4 regions of the Erwinia sp. GW821-FHT03D09 genome follow, and region 1 is predicted to be linked to each of the others. Evidence: predicted binding sites of a transcription regulator. Region 1 holds the regulator's gene; each other region holds the start of a gene.

What was found. Region 1 encodes LexA, which represses DNA repair genes until DNA is damaged. Its sites were predicted from a motif close to TNCTGTATGTACATACAGNA; they were not measured.
Region 2: dinG (ATP-dependent DNA helicase DinG) is a predicted target of LexA. The motif match lies at 1,231-1,250, and genes of this name have one in related genera.
Region 3: uvrB (excinuclease ABC subunit UvrB) is a predicted target of LexA. The motif match lies at 1,820-1,839, and genes of this name have one in related genera.
Region 4: sulA (SOS-induced cell division inhibitor SulA) is a predicted target of LexA. The motif match lies at 1,729-1,748, and genes of this name have one in related genera.

The regions. Positions count from the first base shown of each region.
Region 1 is NZ_JBWKUK010000007.1:46,727-49,877, reverse strand. Features, by position in the region: gene dinF (MATE family efflux transporter DinF) at 1-1,240, opposite strand, end outside; gene lexA (transcriptional repressor LexA) at 1,321-1,929, opposite strand; gene AC07U6_RS08345 (diacylglycerol kinase) at 2,037-2,405, opposite strand; gene plsB (glycerol-3-phosphate 1-O-acyltransferase PlsB) at 2,534-3,151, shown strand, end outside.
Region 2 is NZ_JBWKUK010000010.1:18,699-21,849, reverse strand. Features, by position in the region: gene dinG (ATP-dependent DNA helicase DinG) at 1-1,207, opposite strand, end outside; gene AC07U6_RS11525 (GNAT family N-acetyltransferase) at 1,337-1,855, opposite strand; gene AC07U6_RS11520 (helix-turn-helix domain-containing protein) at 1,852-2,415, opposite strand; gene AC07U6_RS11515 (MerR family transcriptional regulator) at 2,562-3,151, shown strand, end outside.
Region 3 is NZ_JBWKUK010000026.1:27,072-30,222, reverse strand. Features, by position in the region: gene uvrB (excinuclease ABC subunit UvrB) at 1-1,742, opposite strand, end outside; gene AC07U6_RS20790 (ABC transporter ATP-binding protein) at 2,581-3,151, shown strand, end outside.
Region 4 is NZ_JBWKUK010000010.1:178,952-182,102, reverse strand. Features, by position in the region: gene yccS (YccS family putative transporter) at 1-940, shown strand, start outside; gene AC07U6_RS12220 (TfoX/Sxy family DNA transformation protein) at 946-1,554, opposite strand; gene sulA (SOS-induced cell division inhibitor SulA) at 1,769-2,275, shown strand; gene ompA (porin OmpA) at 2,625-3,151, shown strand, end outside.

The DNA of each region.
Region 1 (3,151 bases):
TTACCGCCAGCCACAAACCGTGATTGCCCAGCAGCGGAACGGTAAACAGCGTCAGCCCAAAGCCCGCTGCGGCCACCACCATGCTGTTACGCATTTCGCTGGCGCGGGTGGCACCGATAAACATGCCGTCCAGTAGATAGCAGCCTACGCCAGCCAGCGGCATCACCACCTGCCACCATAAATAGCGATCGGCCAGTTCCCGCAGAGGCTCCAGAGAGGTCAGTAGCGCCACAATATGCTCACCGCCGAAGGCATAAATCAACGAGAACGCCAGCGCCACAACGCCGGACTGGCGGCAGGCCGCGTGCCAGACGCTGAGCAGCTGTCGGCTGTTTCCCGCGCCAAAGGCTTCACCCGAGCAGGCTTCCACCGCATAGGCGAAACCATCCAGCGCATAGGCGGTGAAGGTCAGAAACATCAGCAGAACCGCATTGACGGCAACAATATCGCTACCGAGCCGGGCACCGAAGATCGTCAGTGAGGCAAAGCACACCTGCAACAGCAGCGAACGCAGCATAATGTCGCGGTTCAGCCTCAGCAGGCGGGCCAGATTACCGCGCCATGCACTCAGCAGCAGACGCAGCGACAGGCCACGCATCACCATCGCACGCCACACCAGCAGCAGGCCCACGAGCAGGCTGACGTATTCAGCGATAGCCGTCGCGGCAGCGGCGCCCTGCACGCCCCACTTCAGGCCGATAACAAACCACAGATCCAGCAGGATATTCACCAGGTTGCCCACCACCAGCAGGATCACCGGCGCACGGGCATACTGCACGCCAAGCAGCCAGCCGAGCAGAACCAGGTTCGCCAGCGTGGCGGGCGCGCTGAGCCAGCGGATCTGCATAAACAGATCGGCCTGATGCAGCACGTCTTTACTGCCGCCGGTCAGCCCCAGCGCCAGATGAGTCAACGGCGCTTTCAGCAGAATAAAGGTGAAACCTGCCAGCAGCGCCAGCAGCAGCGGCTGCATTAATGCTCGCGCCAGTGCGGGCTTGTCGTTCGCACCGAAAGCCTGTGCGGTCAGCCCGGTGGTGCTCATGCGCAAAAACAGCAGCAGCATGAACAGGAAGCTGGTAATGGTGGTGCCAATCGCCACGCCGCCGAGGTAGGTCGGGCTATCGAGATGGCCAATAACGGCGGTATCCACCAGCCCGAGCAGTGGCACGGTAATATTGGAGAGGATCATCGGCAGCGCCAGCCGCCAGAGATTTTTATCGGCAACCGTCAGCAGTCGCATTATTTTCCAACCGGAAGCAGGGAGAGACGAAGGATCGCAAAACGCGCCGCAGAGGGCAACGCGTCAGGTTTACCAGGGAATTACAGCCAGTTGCCGTTGCGGATAACACCGACGGCCAGACCTTCAATAGTCAGCGTCTGCTGGCGCAGATCGACAACGATCGGCTGAAACTCGCTGTTTTCCGGCAGCAGGTGAACGATGTTACCCTGTTTTTTCAGGCGCTTAACGGTAACTTCGTCATCAATACGCGCCACAACAACCTGGCCATTACGCACGTCTTCCGTTTTGTGCACCGCCAGCAGATCGCCGTCCATGATGCCGATATCTTTCATCGACATGCCGCTAACGCGCAGCAGGAAGTCCGCATTGGGTTTGAACAGTTCCGGGTCCACCGAGTAGTGACCTTCGATATGCTGCTCGGCCAGCAGCGGCTCACCGGCGGCAACGCGGCCAATCAGCGGCAGCCCCTCTGCTTCTTCCATCATCAGACGAATGCCGCGTGATGCACCGGAAACGATCTCAATCACGCCTTTCCTGGCCAGCGCTTTCAGGTGTTCTTCAGCAGCATTGGGGGAACGGAAGCCAAGCTGCGAGGCAATTTCTGCCCGCGTCGGCGGCATGCCGGTCTGGTTAATGTGGTCGCGAATCAGGTCGTAAACCTGCTGCTGCCGTGCCGTTAGTGCTTTCATCCCGCCCCCTGGTTGTTTATACAGTCAACTGTCAGTATATACAGGTATTTGCGCGTTGAAAACCCAAAGCTGGCTAAAAAACAGCAGTTTGTTGAATTTCGGAAAACCTATCGCAAATGTGCGATCAAGAGCATTGCCCACACAAAAACTGCCAATATTATACTTAATAATACGGCGGCGGAGCCCATATCTTTGGCACGCCCGGCCAGCGGATGAATTTCACTGCCGATACGGTCTACTACCGCCTCAATGGCGCTGTTAAGGATTTCGACGATAATCACCATCACCACAGAGCCGATCAGCAGCACGCGGGTGACGGCGTCAACATCCAGCCAGCAGGCGATCAGGATGGCGATAATGGCGGCGATGGCTTCCTGGCGGAATGCCGCTTCATGTTGCCAGGCAGCACGTATACCTTTCCAGGAATAGCCCGCTGCTTTTACAATTCGAGTCAATCCGGTGGCGTTATTTGCCATAATCAGGGAACCCTTTGGGAAGTTTAACGTCAATGAGAGGGTGTAGCACATTTTGCAATACCACAGATTCTGTTAGCGCTTTCTGGTATGCTTGCGGCGCTTTGCTAACAAGAGGCTTCATGTTGTCTATGTCAGGTTGGCGTAATTTATATTACAAACTGTTGAATCTGCCAGTGAAATTCCTGGTAAAAAGTAAGGCAATCCCGGCCGAACCGGTTGCCGAGCTTGGGCTTGATACTTCTCGCCCTATTATGTATGTGCTGCCTTATGATTCAAAGGCCGATCTCCTTGCCCTGCGCGAACAATGCCGCAAACAGGATCTCCCCGATCCGTTGCATCCGCTGGAGATCGACGGCACCATGCTGCCCCGCTATGTGTTTATCCATGACGGTCCGCGCGTGTTCCCCTATTTCGTACCAAACCTTGAGTCGGTTAAGCTGTTCCATGACTATCTGGACCTGCACCGTAATCATCCCGATCTGGATGTACAGATGGTGCCGGTATCGGTGATGTTTGGCCGTGCGCCTGGGCGCGAAGTACAGGGTGTCGAGCAGCCGCATCTGCGGGTGCTGAACGGCATTCAGAAGTTCTTTGCGGTGATCTGGCTGGGTCGCGACAGCTTTGTGCGTTTCTCGCCTATCGTTTCTCTGCGCCGCATGGCGACCGAGCACGGTACCGATAAAACCATCGCGCAGAAGCTGGCGCGCGTGGCGCGTATGCACTTCGCCCGTCAGCGGCTGGCCGCC
Region 2 (3,151 bases), on a different contig from region 1:
ACAGCTTGCTGCTGGCTTCAAACCAGCCCAGCGCGCGGTTCATTTGCAGCAGCACACGGTGCAGGCGCACCACGTCATACTGGCCGCTTTTTTCACTGAGATCGTTAACCAGCCCTTCCGCCATCCCGCGCAGCGCGTCGCTGAGTTTGAACAGCCTGCCGCAGATCGTCATGATCTCCTCCGGCAGCAGTCCCATCTCAAAGCGGTACTCCCCCTCCTGCCCGTCCGGCGGCAGATACAGACCGAGAATGTGCGACAGCATTTGCAGCTGCTCGCGCACTTCTTCACAGTGCTCTTTAAGGCGATCCGGGTTGGCCAGCGGCGGTGGCCGCCTGGGCCTGAACTGCGCCATGCACTGCTCAACGAGGCGGGCAAACAAATCGAACTGTAGAGTAGTCCAGCCGGGGGTGATTTCGCCGCTCATTTCCAGCGCGTCGCGCGCCACGTCCGGCAGATGGTGCCCTTCATCCAGCACCAGCAGCAGGTGCTTCGGCGGCGGCAGTACCGATTCGGTTTCCAGCGCCGCCATCACCAGCGCATGGTTCGCCACCACCACATCGGCGTTTTCGATCTCACGCCGCGCCACGTAGAACGGGCACTCGCGGAACCAGTGGCAGTTGCTGCCGAGGCAGTTGGCCTTATCGGTGCTGATACGCTGCCACAGCGAGTCTTCGATGTTGTCCTTGCAGTGATCGCGCAGTCCGTCCCATTCGTAGCGGTTCAGTGCTTTTTCCAGCTCGTAGCAGACCGCCCGCTCCGCCTTGCTGGCGGTCATCTCATCATCAAGGAACAGCAGCAGATCGCCCTGCTTCTCTTCGTCGGTCGCCAGCGCCGACAGATTGCGTGGGCAGACATAGCGCCCGCGGCCAAAGGCAGCGGTAAAGGTCAGTTCGGGAATGATTTTCTTCAGCAGCGGCAGATCTTTACTGTAAATCTGATCCTGCAGCGCCACGTTGGCGGTGCTGACCACCAGCGGCTTTTCCTCGGCGCGGCTGACGGCAATACCGGGGAGCAGGTAGGAGAGGGTTTTCCCCACGCCGGTCGGTGCTTCAATCGCCAGATGGCGCCCTTCTTCACCCGACAGCGTTTTCGCCACCTCAGCAATCATCTGCCGCTGCGGAGCGCGCGGAATAAAATCGGGGACTTGCTGTTGCAGGGCTTTATACCACCCGGCAATTTGCGCTTTTAACGCCGCAGTTAACGCCATGACAACCCTTTGCAAAAAATCAGGGCTGTATTTTTACACAGTATCGCGCTGGCGTCAGCCTGCGGATGCGGATCGCCCATGAAAAGTCGAACCGCTCCGCAATTCTCCGGCAACACGATGCTTTGTGTATCAGAGCATTTTATACATCAGCGTAGTGGCATCCATCGCCCCCTGAGTGGATCGCGCATAAGATGGAATTTCCCCCGCCACCAGCCAGCCCAGCGCGCGATAAAGCGGCTCCGCCACATCGCCACTACGGGTATCCAGCACCAGCAGCGAACGGCCCGCCTGCTTAGCACGCACCTCCGCCCTTATCATCAACTCGCGCGCGATTCCCCGCCGACGCGCATCGGGATGAACCAGCAGCTTGATTACCTCGGCGCGGTGCGCACCGTTCGGCGGCATAGCCAGCACCACCATCACCGTTGCTACAATGCGATCGGCCAGCCTCGCCACCAGTAGCGTTTTATCGCCGCAGGCCAGGCTGAACACCACATCCTGCCAGAAACGACTGAAAGTCTGCGGATCGCAGTTAACAAAGCCGACGCTGGCCCCCTGCGCCACACAGCCTTCCAGTACCCGGCACAGTGCCGGAAGCTCATCACGCGCCTGCTGCGCGTCCAGCCACTCATATTCAATCTGATTCATGGGCGTGCCACCACCAGCGCATAGCGAGCGCCTCCGGCTTCCGGCGCGCTGAACGACGTGCGGCCAAACAGATGAAAGCGCAGGCAGTCACCCTTTTCCAGCCGCCACTGCTGGTCATTCATGCGGAAAATCAGCACACCGTCCAGCATCCAGATATGCTGCTCCAGCCCGGCCAGCGGCGGCAGGTCATACTCAATCAGCGCACCCTGCTCCAGCTGCGCCTCCACCAACTCGGCGTGAAAAGCCTGTGCGGGCGGGGACACGCTGCGCCGCAGATAACCGCTGCTGGCATCGCGCCAGACGTTCTGCTGCGAGGGTCGGAGATGCTGCGGACCACTCTGCTCCACTTCGCTTAGCAGGCGCGACATGGTCAGCCCATAGGCGCTGCACAGCCGGTTGAGCAGCGCGGCGGTCGGGCTGTTTTCCCCGCGTTCAATACGCGACAGCGAGGCGCGGCTGATGCCGGTCATCTCCGCCAGCGTCTCCAGCGACCATCCCTGCTCAACTCGCAGGTCGGCCAGCCGCTGAGCCAGACGATGTTCTGTTTGCTTCTGGTTCATGGATATCTCATTTAAGGGAAATAATCTCACATATGAGATTTACCGCAAGACAGCACTCAGATCAAGTTGTACATCCACAATTTGTCTGTACAGCATGCTAATATTAAATGCGGGCTGATAAGGCCTGAGAGTGAATGAGGTGAGAAATGACGTTGTACAGCATCGGTGATGTTGCTGAGCGCTGCGGGATTAATCCGGTCACCCTGCGTGCCTGGCAACGCCGCTATGGCCTGTTAAAGCCGCAAAGAACTGAAGGCGGTCACCGCCTGTTTGACGAAGACGACATTCAACGCATTGAAGAGATCAAACGCTGGATGAGCACCGGCGTGCCGGTGGGGAAAGTGAAGGCGCTGCTGGAAGGCGAGAACATCGAGATCCACGACGGCTGGGTCACGTTGCAGGAAGAGATGATGACCGTGCTGCGCCACGTGCGCCCGTCGAAGCTGAGAGCGAAAATTGCCTCAGCTGGTCGTGAAAATCCGGCCGATGCACTGATCGACCACGTTTTTCTGCCCATCCGCCAGCGGCTTAATCTGGACCAGAATACCGCCCGCGCGATGTGCAGCCTGCTGGACGGCGCGCTGATTGACTACGTGGCCTTTTGCCTGACCGGTTCACGTAAAAAAGCAGGTAAGGATGCACTACTGATCGGCTGGGGCATCGAAGACCGCACCCGACTGTGGCTGGAAGCCTGGCGGCTTTCGCAGCAGGGCTGGCGCATCGACATACTGGCCGA
Region 3 (3,151 bases), on a different contig from region 1:
TCTTTGTTAAAGGCGTCCTGTTTCTCGCGGCGGCGCTCGGTTTCACCGATAGCGCGTTCCATCGACGGGGTAATCTTATCGCCGTACAGAATCGCTTTACCGTTGAGGTTACGCGCCGCACGGCCGATGGTCTGGATCAACGAACGTTCAGAACGCAGGAATCCCTCTTTGTCGGCATCGAGGATCGCTACCAGTGAGACTTCCGGCATATCCAGCCCCTCTCGCAGCAGGTTGATGCCCACCAGCACATCAAACTTGCCGAGGCGCAGGTCGCGGATGATTTCAACACGCTCAACGGTGTCGATGTCAGAGTGCAGATAACGCACCCGCTCGCCGTGCTCTTCCAGGTATTCGGTTAAATCTTCCGCCATGCGTTTGGTCAGCACCGTCACCAGCACACGTTCGTTAATCGCCACCCGCTGGCGAATCTCAGACAGCAGATCGTCAACCTGGGTACCGACGGGGCGCACTTCCACAATCGGGTCGAGCAGACCGGTTGGGCGAACCACCTGATCGATAACATCACCGCCGGATTTTTCCAGCTCGTAGTTGCCCGGCGTGGCGGAAACATAGATGGTCTGCGGGGCCAGCGCCGCAAACTCTTCAAACTTCAACGGACGGTTATCCAGCGCCGACGGCAGGCGGAAACCGTATTCCACCAGCGTCTCTTTTCGCGCCCGGTCCCCGCGATACATGCCGCCGATCTGCGGAATGGTGACGTGCGATTCATCAATCACCAGCAGGCCATCAGGAGGCAGATAGTCAAACAGCGTTGGCGGCGCTTCACCCGGACCGCGCCCGGAAAGATAGCGCGAGTAGTTTTCAATGCCTGAACAGTAGCCCAACTCGTTCATCATTTCGAGGTCAAACTGAGTGCGCTGACTGATGCGCTGTTCTTCCAGCAGTTTATTGTTGGCCAGCAGCACCTGACGGCGATCGGCCAGCTCCACTTTGATCTCTTCCATCGCCTGCAGAATACGCTCGCGCGGCGTCACATAGTGGGTTTTCGGATAGATGGTATAGCGCGGGATCACCGAGGTGATTTGCCCGGTCAGCGGGTCGAAAATCGACAGCCGTTCCACCTCTTCGTCAAACAGTTCAACCCGCAGCGCGTAGTCGTCGGACTCCGCCGGGAAAATATCGATGACCTCACCGCGCACGCGGAACGTACCGCGCTGGAAGGCCTGATCGTTACGGGTGTACTGTAGCTCTGCCAGACGCCGCAGGATCGCGCGCTGGTCAATCACCATGCCGCGCGTCAGGTGCAGCATCATCTTCAGATAGAGGTCGGGGTCGCCCAGGCCGTAAATCGCTGAGACCGACGCCACCACGATCACATCACGACGCTCCAGCAGCGCTTTCGTCGCCGACAGGCGCATCTGTTCAATATGCTCATTAACCGACGCATCCTTCTCGATAAAGGTGTCCGAGCTGGGGACGTAGGCTTCAGGCTGGTAATAATCGTAATAGGAGACAAAGTATTCCACCGCATTATCGGGGAAAAACTCCTTCATCTCGCCGTACAGCTGCGCCGCCAGGGTCTTATTGGGTGCCAGCACCATGGTTGGCCGGTTGAGATCGGCAATCACGTTGGCGACAGTAAACGTTTTTCCTGAACCCGTTACCCCAAGCAGCGTCTGGTGAGCCAGCCCGTCTTCCAGACCCTCTTCCAGACGACGGATCGCCTCAGGCTGATCGCCAGAGGGTTTAAAATCGGAGTTGAGTTTAAAGACTTTGCTCATTAGCAGGCTACCTGATGGAAATATGCACGAACCGGGTTCTAATTCTACTCCGCCATCGCTAATTTGCCAGTTAAAAATACTGGATAAATTAACAGTTAATTTGCATAATGCGAATCCGGAGGGCAAAGCCGCACTTTTGTGCGACAGTACGCAAACGACTGCGCACAAACTGTTACCGGGTTATCCCCATAACTTTTGTCATATTAACATTTGTCAAGCTCCGGCAGTTAAAAGCATGGCCGACTTTGACTCAAGAATTTCCGGCGCTTGATTTTAGTTAAATTGCTGATTTTAATAAAATTCAATAACAAGCCGAGTTTCGCGCCAATCAGAGCCAAAGCCGCGCCCGCTCTCGCTTTACGCAAGTTTTCACAATCTAATACACAAGGTTATCCACAGTAACAGTGGATAACTGATTACAGCGCTTGTAACGTCTGATGTGTATAAATCGTCCCCATCGCTCATAACCGCGGCTAAATATTTTTTTTTGTTTTTTTTTTCACACTTCAACGTTCTTTTTTGGATATGAAAACGTGGAATTCTGCATAGACAGCAGGAATTTTAAGCATCCCCGTCGTTCAGCTTTTAGCTCCCTCCTGCCATTTCACGCAGCAGCTGCACCACGCTTGATTAGCGGAGAGCACTACCGGGGTGCAGCATGCTGATTACCCGTGGAAATTGTTTAACGTTTCTGACAAATACAGCAGCAGAACTGAGGGTTCATTGAGTTTTTCATCGTTCTGAAGAGATGGCCCGTTAATTGCTTGTTAAACAGTTCGCCAGCTAAATCGCCCTGTAACACGGGTGCAATCGGATACTGTCTGGAGGAGAGTGCAAGATGCTGAGTTTACGTTCAATTAATCAATTTTATGGGCAAAACCATATTCTGTGGGATGTGGACCTCGATCTTCCCCCCGGCACCTGTACAGGAATCATTGGCCGCCCCGGAATGGGGAAGACCACGCTGGTTAACTGCATCATGGGACACCTGCCGATCAACAGCGGTTCGATGATTTGGCAGGAAGGCGATCTGCCACCGCAGGACCTGCTGCTACAGCCGGTGGAGCGGCGGGCTGCTCTCGGCATTGGCTATGTTCCACAGGGCAGGCAGATTTTTTCTCAGCTTAGCGTGGAAGAAAACCTGCAAATTGCGCTGCTGGCCGGGGCCGAACAGGAGCGCTACCGGGCTATTCCAAAGATGGTTTATGGCCTTTTTCCGGCACTCTATTCGCTACGCCAGCAGCGCAGTGGCGAACTGCCCCTCGACCAACAGCAGCATCTGGCGCTGGCCCGTGCGCTGGTACTGGAACCCAAGCTGCTGATTCTGGACGATCCCACTGAAGGGATGTCGCCGTGGCTGGAAGAGGAAATGGGCAATTTGATCTATCGGCTGAATCATGATTTCGGCA
Region 4 (3,151 bases), on a different contig from region 1:
CGGTTACGGGTTTATCCAGTTTACCGGCCTGCAGCACGGCTACTGGATACTGCTAACCAGCCTGTTTGTTTGCCAGCCTAATTACAGTGCCACGCGCAGGCGGCTGGCGCTGCGAATCGTCGGTACGCTGACAGGGATTGCACTCGGATTGCCCCTACTTTGGCTGGTACCGTCTATTGAAGGGCAGTTAATGTTGATCGTCGTTACCGGCGTGATGTTCTTCTTCTTCCGTAACATTCAGTATGCCCATGCAACCATGTTTATCACGCTGCTGGTGCTGCTGTGCTTCAATCTGCTGGACGAAGGGTTTGAAGTCGCGCTCCCGCGCATTATTGATACACTGCTGGGCTGTGGCATTGCCTGGCTGGCCGTGGCATTTATCTGGCCGGACTGGCGTTTTCTCAGGCTTCCTGCCGTGGCAGAGCGAACGCTGAATGCTAACTGCCGCTACCTGGACGCAGTCCTGGTTCAATATCATCAGGGCAAAGATAATCGCCTTGATTATCGCATCGCGCGGCGCGATGCCCACAACGGTGATGCAGAACTGGCTGCTGTGGTATCGAATATCTCGGTTGAAAGTAAAGCGGATAGCGGACTTCGTGAAGCAGCTTTCCGCCTACTGTGCCTGAACCACTCGTTCCTGAGCTACATTTCAGCGCTGGGGGCTCACCGTGAGAAGCTCGAAAATATCAACTTGCTTCAGCTAATGGACGATGCAGTCTGCTATGCTGACGATATCCTGCATATCGATGTGGTGAATGAAGCTAAAGCACAACGCATGATGTCAAACCTTGCACAGAGGATTCAGCAAACTGAGGCTGATAATGCCACCAAAGAACCGCTGGTCTTACAGCAGGTCGGCCTGCTGGTGGCATTGTTACCTGAAATTGCCAGGCTTAAACAGCAGATTGTTCAACGTGCCGGCAACCAGGCTTGCTGAAAAAATCACCCTTTTCGTTGCGCGTTGCTTTTAAACCAGGCGCGCAATTCCTCTTTGACTGCGGTAGGCAACGCCTCATAGTGGCTGCCAACTATAGCCCCTTCAAGAGCAAATAGCACCGAAAGGCCAAGATGTTTATTGATAGTCCGCAGTTTAAGCCAGCTTCGTTTTGCCCCCTGCTCCATGAGCATTTCAATGGAACAAATACCGACTTCTCGCAGCAATGCTTCCATCCGAATCCCCATATTGGGTAGATCTTTAATCCGCCGATTTCTTAGCCTGTCTTTTAATTCCTGCCGTGCACCATTCAGACACAGTGAGGAAATAGCCACTAACTGGTCGGCATCGGACCACAGCACACCATCAACACGGTAGTAATTAAGGGCAACCGGCAGACCTCGCTTTACAAAATGCAGAGGCTGCATTTTCCTTTCACTTATATAGGGCTGGGCCTGTTCGCAGGCACGAAGATACAGTTCTCCATCGGCAACAACTGCAAATACGGTCTTCGCTACAGACAGGCTATAGCCACCAAACTGTGTGCGAGATTCCACTGGCCCCAATGCCGCCAAACGCTGTTTCGTCTGCTCAATTCTCTGTTTTGAACTACTCATAGCAACTCCCTGCTTAGCTTAAGAAGATTCGCATAAATCCCGAAAAATCAACATATTGAAACATAGGCAATCCGTATTACAGGTTCAATGAATAAATGAGAATGTTTCAAGTTATCTTGCGATTTTGCGAGGCGTAATCAAAAAAATAAGGTTGATCTTTACTCATTACATATATACTGTATATCTATACAGTGACATTGCGAGCGAAGACATCATGCATACCTATTTCCCGAAATCTCAATCAGTTAATAGTGCATTCCACGTTTCATCACGCGTGACATCTGCTCCAGCTAATGCCGCTGGCCTGATTAGCGAATTAATTTACAGCGAGAACCAACCCGGCATGACGCAGCTGTTATTGCTGCCTCTTTTACAGCAGTTAGGCAAGCAGTCCCGCTGGCAGCTGTGGCTCACTCCTCACCAAAAGTTGAGCCGCGACTGGTTGCAACGTTCCGGGCTTCCTTTAGATCGCGTTATGCAGGCGACACATTCAGGACCAATCACTACCGTTGAGGCAATGATTAAGGCACTGCAAACAGGGAATTACAGTGTTGTTTTGGGGTGGTTCGAAGAGGATGTTTCGGAGAGCGATCGTGCACGACTGCTGGCAGCAGCAAACTCTGGTCAGGCTCTGGGCTTAATCATGCGCCCCGATCGTGCAAATTCTCAGTCAGGCAGACCGCTTAGCGGGTTAAAAATTCATTCAAGTTTGTATCATTAAGTAAAAACGAGATAATTCTTAAGGATTTTTTCTCGTGGTACACGCCTCCAGCCCCAGATAATGTTATGGCGCGGCTGTACAATAGCTTAGCTGCGTCTCTGACCATTTCTTATACACATAATTCCCTTCGGAATGTTAAAAAATATGTAAGATTCCCCATTTTTTTAGCGGCCAGCGTCATATCACACTTGTAAGTTTGCTAGTACGTTGTAGACTTTATCTCGCCAGGGTGCTCAATAACCTCCTTTTTTTGGAAGAGTCATAAACGAGCATTACAACCCGGCAAAGGATTTAACCAAAGAGCTTAATTTAAGCTCATTGCCTATTTGGATGATAACGAGGCGCAAAAATGAAAAAGACAGCTATCGCAATTGCAGTGGCACTGGCTGGCTTCGCTACCGTAGCGCAGGCCGCTCCTAAAGATGACACTTGGTATACCGGTGCTAAACTGGGCTGGTCTCAGTACCACGACAAAGGTTACTACGGTAACGGTTACCAAAACAACGACGGCCCAACTCATGAAAACCAGCTTGGTGCTGGTGCATTCGTTGGTTATCAGGCGAATCCATACCTGGGCTTCGAACTGGGTTATGATTGGCTTGGCCGTATGCCTTACAAAGGCGACCGGGTTAACGGCGCATTCAAAGCGCAGGGCGTTCAGCTGGCAGCTAAGTTGAGCTACCCGGTTCTGGACAACCTGGACCTGTACACCCGTCTGGGTGGTATGGTATGGCGTGCTAACTCCACTCAGCAGGAAGTTGGCGGCGCTCGCATCAGCGACCACGATACCGGCGTTTCTCCACTGGCAGCAGTGGGTATTGAATATGCTCTGACTCCAAACTGGGCAACTCGTCTGGACTATCAGTGGGTGAACAA